Regions from separate parts of the Limosilactobacillus pulli genome, predicted to be linked through region 1. Evidence: predicted binding sites of a transcription regulator. Region 1 holds the regulator's gene; the other holds the start of a gene.

Region 1 (3,396 bases):
GCTTTTCTTCCTCAGCCAACCGGGCCTTGATGGTTAATTCGGCCTGCCTGAGTTGAGCCGCTCGATCAAAGTTTTGCTGCTCGATGGCCTGTTCTTTTTCTTCACCCAACTGACGCAGCTTGGCTTGCTCACCTGCCAGGGGCGACGTCTTTTCTTCAGCCTCAATCCGGACCATGGCTGCCGCCTCGTCCATTAAATCAATGGCCTTGTCCGGTAGAAAACGACTCGTCAGATAGCGCGTCGACAGTTTAACGGCTGCTTCAAGTGCCTCATCGTCAACTTTGACATGATGATGCTCCTCATATTTTGGCCGCAGACCTTTTAGAATCTTTAATGCATCTTCTGCAGTCGGCTCTTCGACTTGAACCGTAGCAAAACGTCGTTCTAAGGCTGCGTCTGATTCAATGTATTTTTGATACTCATCAAGCGTCGTAGCCCCGATCGTCTGCAGTTCACCACGGGCCAGGGCTGGCTTTAAGATGTTTGAGGCATCAATTGCCCCTTCGGCACCACCAGCTCCAACCAAGGTATGCAGTTCATCGATGAATAAAATCACATGACCATCATGGTAAATCTCGTTAATGATTTTTTTCAGGCGATCCTCAAACTCACCACGATACTTGGTACCGGCAACCAAAGATCCCATATCCAGCATCATCAGTCGTTTATCAGCCAGCTCTTCGGGAACCCGACCGGCTACGATCCGTTCAGCAAGGCCTTCAACAATCGCTGTTTTACCAACCCCAGGCTCACCAATCAGAACTGGGTTGTTTTTGGTTCGCCGACTGAGAATCTGAATGACTCGTTTAATTTCACGATCACGGCCAACTACCGGATCCATGCCGCCACCACGCGCAATCTGAGTAAGATCGCGCGCCAGCTTATCCAGCGTTGGCGTCCCCTGAACCTCACCATCACTGCTATCGTCTTCACTTGGACGTCGCCTTGGCGCACGTCGCTGCTGATTTTCAGCAATTCCCAATCGTCTTAACAGAATCCGCCGCGCCTGCTTAGGGTTGACGTCTAGATTGTTCAAAATTCGTGACGACAAAATTGCGTCATCACTCAAAAGTGCCAGCAATAAATGCTCAGTGCCAATCTGAGGAGCCTGCAGTCGTTGTGCCATCTGGCTAGCCAGTGCCAGAATACTGCGCAGCTTGGGTGAGTCCGGCAGGTAGGTATCGCGATCAACTTCTTGCATCGTGCCATAGCCGGTCAGACTTTCAATTTCTTCTCTGATGTCATCACTGGTAATGTTGAATTGACTTAAAACACGGCCGGCAATACTATTGGAAACCATACTCAAAGCCAGCAGCAGATGTTCGGTCCCCACGGCCTGATGCTTAAAGTAATGTGCCTGTTCTTGGGCAATCTGCAAAACGTTTTGTGCACTTCGGGTGTATGAATTATTGTCCATTAAATCACCGTCTCTTTCTCTCTAGCTTTCAAAACGCAGTCGGTTCAGCAGCGAGGTTAGGACCCGAGCCCGCAGCTGATTTTCCTTAACCCGACTATCCAGTTTCAAGGTCTGTTTGGCAACCATCACCATCATCAGATCACCCTCGCGTCGTGTAACGACTTTTTCTTCATATAAGGTTCTAATGACATCGAAGGCATCGCGTTCACTGATCGAATCACCAATCGCATTGATCAGCATATCCAAGACGTCAACATCATCCAGTAGATTAATGCGCTCAATCCGGATATAGCCGCCACCGCCACGCTTGCTTTGCACCAGATAGCCATTCTGCAGAGTAAAGCGAGTCTTAATTACATAATTGATCTGTGAAGGTACCACGTCAAAATGATTGGCAACCTCCGAGCGACGAATTTCAATCTGTTCTGAGTTACCAAGAATCTCTTTGAGGTATGCCTCAATAACATCTGATATACTGCGGTCTTCCAAAGTTTCGCCCCCTCGTTCTTCATCTGACTAATATTGACCTTAATTCTACCATATATACTTGAAAATATCTGGGCGAAAGAATCAAAAAAGTCCACCGCTATTAAAACAGCGGTGAACCTTATTTTTAGGATTGCCAGGAACTGCTTATCCCAGCCATTATTCGATTACTTGTTGTGAACGAAGTCAACGACGTTCCGGCCAACCACTTTGTTGTCCTTCAGTTCTTGAATCATATCGTTGATTTCTTCCAGCTTGCGAGTCTTAACGATTGGGTGAACCTTGCCTTCAGCACCGAATTGGAAACATTCAGCCAAGTCTTGACGAGTACCAACCAGAGAACCGGCAACTACGATCCCATCCAGAACCGTCTTAGCAATGTTCAATTGCATGTCACCCTTTGGCAGGGCAACGGCAACCAGCTTGCCATCTGGACGCAGAGAGTCAACAGCTTGGTCAAAGGCAGCTGGCGTAACGGCCGTAACAACAGCTGCGTGAACGCCGCCAACCTTTTCTTGGATCTGTTCGTCAACATTGCCGTCGTGACGGTTGATCAGGACTTCAGCGCCTTCCTTCTTGGCAGCTTCCAGCTTGTCAGGGTTACCGTCAACGGCAACAACGTGAGCACCAAATACGTTGTGAGCAAATTGGATACCCAGGTTACCCAGACCACCAGCACCAACGATTGATACCCATTGACCTGGCTTGATGCCGGAAACCTTCAGAGCCTTGTACATCGTAACACCGGCACAAGTCAGAGAAGTAGCCTCTACTGGGTCCAGGCCTTCTGGTACCTTAACTGCATAGTCAGCAGGTACGATGCATTGTTCAGCCATGGCACCATCAGCAGTGTAGCCGGCGTTCAGAACGTTGCGGCAAAGCGTTTCACGGCCAGTCAGACAGTATTCACAGTGACCACAGCCCTTGAAGAACCAAGCGATGGATACCCGGTCGCCGACTTTCAGGCTGGTAACGCCAGGAGCAACCTTGGATACACGGCCAACACCTTCGTGACCGATGATCGTACCAGGCTTCTTGCCAAAGTCACCAGCAGCAACGTGCAGGTCAGTGTGGCAAAGACCACAGTATTCCATGTCAACCAGTGCTTCACCTGGCTTCAGGTCACGCAGCGTTACATCCTTGACGTCAACGAAACCATCACAGTTTTCACGAATAACAGCAGCTTTCATAGAGCAAAATCTCCTTTGCAATCATTAGATTTCCTTTACAGCCACTATCTTAGCAGATTCAGCTCCATTTGGAAAGTGAATGTTTGCACATTTAAACTAGACCATTTAATTAGAAAGTGGCTATTTAGGCGTAATCAAGGCGTTTACAGCTACCTAAAGCACTTTCAAAATTATTTTTGATTTGTGCAGATATACACTTATCAAAAATAAGCAAAGGCTTTCAAGATGGTTAAAAAGTATAAATCGGCAAGATGCTACGATTGATTTTATAGACATAATTACCATTAATATCCAGTTTTAATT
Region 2 (3,396 bases), on a different contig from region 1:
TCAAGCTGCTTGTCGAGATCACGCAGCTTGTTTTCTTCCTGTTTTTGCAGATCGCCAACTGGAATGTGCGTCTTTTCTTCAACGATCTTTTCCATATCTTGAACCGTAACCGTGGCTGCCTGATCCGTGTGGTTTTCTTCGGCATCCTGCTTAGCTTTGGTCAGTTTGGAGACTTGGTCACGGTAGTAGGCGGCCTTTTCATAGTCTTGGCTTTCAACGGCTTGCTGCTTGTGAGCTTCAGCCGTGTGGATCTGATTTTCGATCGTGGCTGGATCAGCTGTCTTTAAGGTCAGATTCTTGCGAGATCCCGCCTCATCAAGCAAGTCGATCGCTTTGTCGGGGAGGAAACGATCCTGAATGTAGCGATCAGACAGCTTAGCGGCAGCCTTGATGGCATTATCGGTGTACTTAACGTGATGGAAGTCTTCGTAACGACCTTTGATCCCATTTAAGATCTTGATAGTTTCCTCAACGGATGGCTCGTTGACCTCAACTGGTTGGAACCGCCGTGCCAGAGCTGCATCTTTTTCAATCTTACGGTACTCGTTCATGGTCGTGGCCCCGATCAGTTGCAGATCACCACGCGCCAGGGCTGGCTTTAAGATGTTGCCTGCATCCATGCCGCCTTCAGCATTGCCGGCTCCCATAATTTCATGAACCTCATCAATAAACAGGATGATATTCTTGTTCTTTTGAACTTCTTTCATTAACTGCTGCATCCGCTGTTCGAATTGACCACGGATCCCAGTGCCTTGAACCAGTGAGACCACATCTAAGCGAATAATCTCTTTAGAAGCGATCTTTTCCGGAACCTGACCAGAGACGATTGCTTGAGCCAGGCCTTCAACGACTGCGGTTTTACCAACCCCAGCCTCACCAATTAAAACGGGGTTGTTCTTAGTCCGTCGGTTAAGGATCTCAATGACTCGTGCAATTTCATCATCACGTCCAATTACGGGATCGATCTTGCCTTGGCGGGCCAGGTCAGTCATGTTGACGCCGTATTGTCCCAGTAGACCTTTATTACGCTTGCCGCCGCCATTATTGCCGGACTGAGCATTGTTGAAATTGGCACTGCCTTGATTGTTGGCATCTTGGCCTTGCATGTTGTTCATAGCATTCATAAAGTCTTCGAGACTGCCAAAACCAAAGTTGTTATTCATTCCATTACCCCCATTCATCAGGTTCATTTGTGCCTGCTGCATGTTTTGATAGCAGCTTTGGCATAGGTCAATCTGCATGCGTTGACCGTTAAAATTCATTTGTAGGTGAATCGTTGCGGGATTTTTTTGACATACTTGACAAAGCATTTAGCTGTACCCCCTCAAAAGTCAAAACTATATTTGACCTTTTTTGACCATAATGCAATTATACTTACTTTTAGTAATATATCAAGCAGTTTAGTCGATAAAAGTCAAATTAATTAATGCTTGATATGATGCGTTTTGTTGGTAAAGGTCAAAATGAAGGACAAACTTTCTACCTTTGATTTTAGCACTGGTTGGATGAGAATACTAAAAACCCCGCCATTTAAAAAAATTCGTTATAATATATAATGTATAAACATCAATCAGGAAAAGAGGTGGGGAATGCATGGCTGCCAAAGACTACCGTCAGCTGCTCGAAGATTTGCGTGCCGGTAAGATTGAGGAATTTGTCGTGACACCCGAGGAATTTATGGACTTCCAACCGATTTATCATGATTATGAGTATCGGACCCAGATTGAGGGGAAAGCCGAACGGGGCGGAGAATTGCACTATCATTTGATAAAACGCGATTAAATCCGTATTTTGGCGTCATTTGCCAATAAATCGTCTTGTATTTACCGCTTACAATTGCTACAATTAAGATATTGAAAGCGTTGGTTGCCAATTGCCAATGCCCAACAAAGCCTTAAGGAGAATGATTACAATGGAAAAACGCGATTTTACGATTACTGCTGAAACTGGTATCCACGCTCGTCCAGCTACGATCCTGGTACAAACTGCATCCAAGTACACTTCTGACGTTTCCCTGTCATATAACGGCAAGAGCGTTAACCTGAAGTCCATCATGGGTGTTATGAGCCTGGGTGTTGGTCAAAACGCCAACGTTACGATCACTGCAGAAGGCGATGACGAAAAGGAAGCTATTGAAGCCATCGCTGAAACGATGAAGAAAGAAGGCTTGGCGGACTAACATGTCAAGACAACTCAATGGCATCGCGGCTGGTGGTGGCATTGCCATCGCACCGGCCTATTTGCTGGGAGTTCCTGACCTATCCGTTAAGCAGCAGCATACCGATAATGTGAATCATGAAGTCGCTCGGCTTCATGATTCTTTTGCTATTACGGCAAATGAGCTGCGTGAGATCTGTCAGCGTGCCCACGCTCAACTTGATAAACAATCGGCCGTTGTTGTCGATATGCAGCTGCAGCTGGTGCTTGCTGAAGATTTTCAGCAGACCATTGAGCATCAGATTGTTACCAATCAATATACGGCGGGCTATGCCGTTAAAAAAGAAACCGATCGTTGGCTTGCAGAAAATGTTGCTGATCAACAAGGCCTGCATCAAAGAGGAATCGCTATGCAAGACCTTTTTAAGCGATTGATGAGTCATATTTTGGGAATCGAACTGCCCGATCCAAGCCGGCTCAAGCACCAGGCGATTATCGTTGCTCACAGCTTGACACCAACCGACATTGCTCGCTTTGATCGACGCTATGTGGTTGGCCTGGTGACGGATCTGGGCGGCAGTACCTCGCATTTTTCCATCATGACCAAGGAAAAATCACTGCCCAGCGTGGTCGGGACCAAAACGGCTACGCGCGAAATTTTGGATGGCACCTCTTTGATCGTTGACGGGGTTCATGGTCGCGTGCTGCTTAGCCCAACGCCGGCTGAGATTGATGAATACGAAAAAAAAGCTGGCGACTATGCTCGTGAAATGGAATCGCTTGGCGTTTTAAAGCATCAACGAACCATCAGTGCCGATGGACGTCATTTTGAGATTGGTGCCAACGTATTTTGGTCCGATGAGGCAGAAGACGCCAAAAACAGCGGGGCAGAAGGGGTTGGCCTGATGCGCAGCGAGTCTTTGTTTATGGGGCGCGATACCTTGCCAAGCGAAGAAGAGCAGTTCCAGATCTATAAAAAGATTATTGCCGAGATGACGCCAGAACGTGTAATCATTCGAACACTGGATATTGGCGGCGATAAACCGATCGCTTCGATTCAAACGCCAGTTGAAGACAATCCGTTTTTAGGCATGCGCTCGCTGCGTTTTTCATTGGCTCATCCCGAGATAATGCGTCCACAGTTGCGGGCCTTGCTCAGAGCCTCAGTATATGGTCGATTGGCAATTATGTTTCCAATGGTCAGCACACTGGATGAATTTTTGGCAGCTCGCAAGATTC

Evidence for each region. The regulator CtsR, encoded in region 1, represses protease genes until heat stress. The targets are predictions, from matches to a motif close to TTGGTCAAAAAAGGTCAAANA.
Region 2: QOS03_RS07105 (ATP-dependent Clp protease ATP-binding subunit) is a predicted target of CtsR. The motif match lies at 1,341-1,361, and genes of this name have one in related genera.

What each region holds. Positions count from the first base shown of each region.
Region 1 is NZ_CANCWQ010000004.1:16,618-20,013, reverse strand. Features, by position in the region: gene QOS03_RS02070 (ATP-dependent Clp protease ATP-binding subunit) at 1-1,417, opposite strand, end outside; gene QOS03_RS02065 (CtsR family transcriptional regulator) at 1,439-1,906, opposite strand; gene adhP (alcohol dehydrogenase AdhP) at 2,071-3,093, opposite strand.
Region 2 is NZ_CANCWQ010000024.1:4,739-8,134, reverse strand. Features, by position in the region: gene QOS03_RS07105 (ATP-dependent Clp protease ATP-binding subunit) at 1-1,310, opposite strand, end outside; gene QOS03_RS07100 (hypothetical protein) at 1,594-1,782, shown strand; gene QOS03_RS07095 (phosphocarrier protein HPr) at 1,913-2,179, shown strand; gene ptsP (phosphoenolpyruvate--protein phosphotransferase) at 2,181-3,396, shown strand, end outside.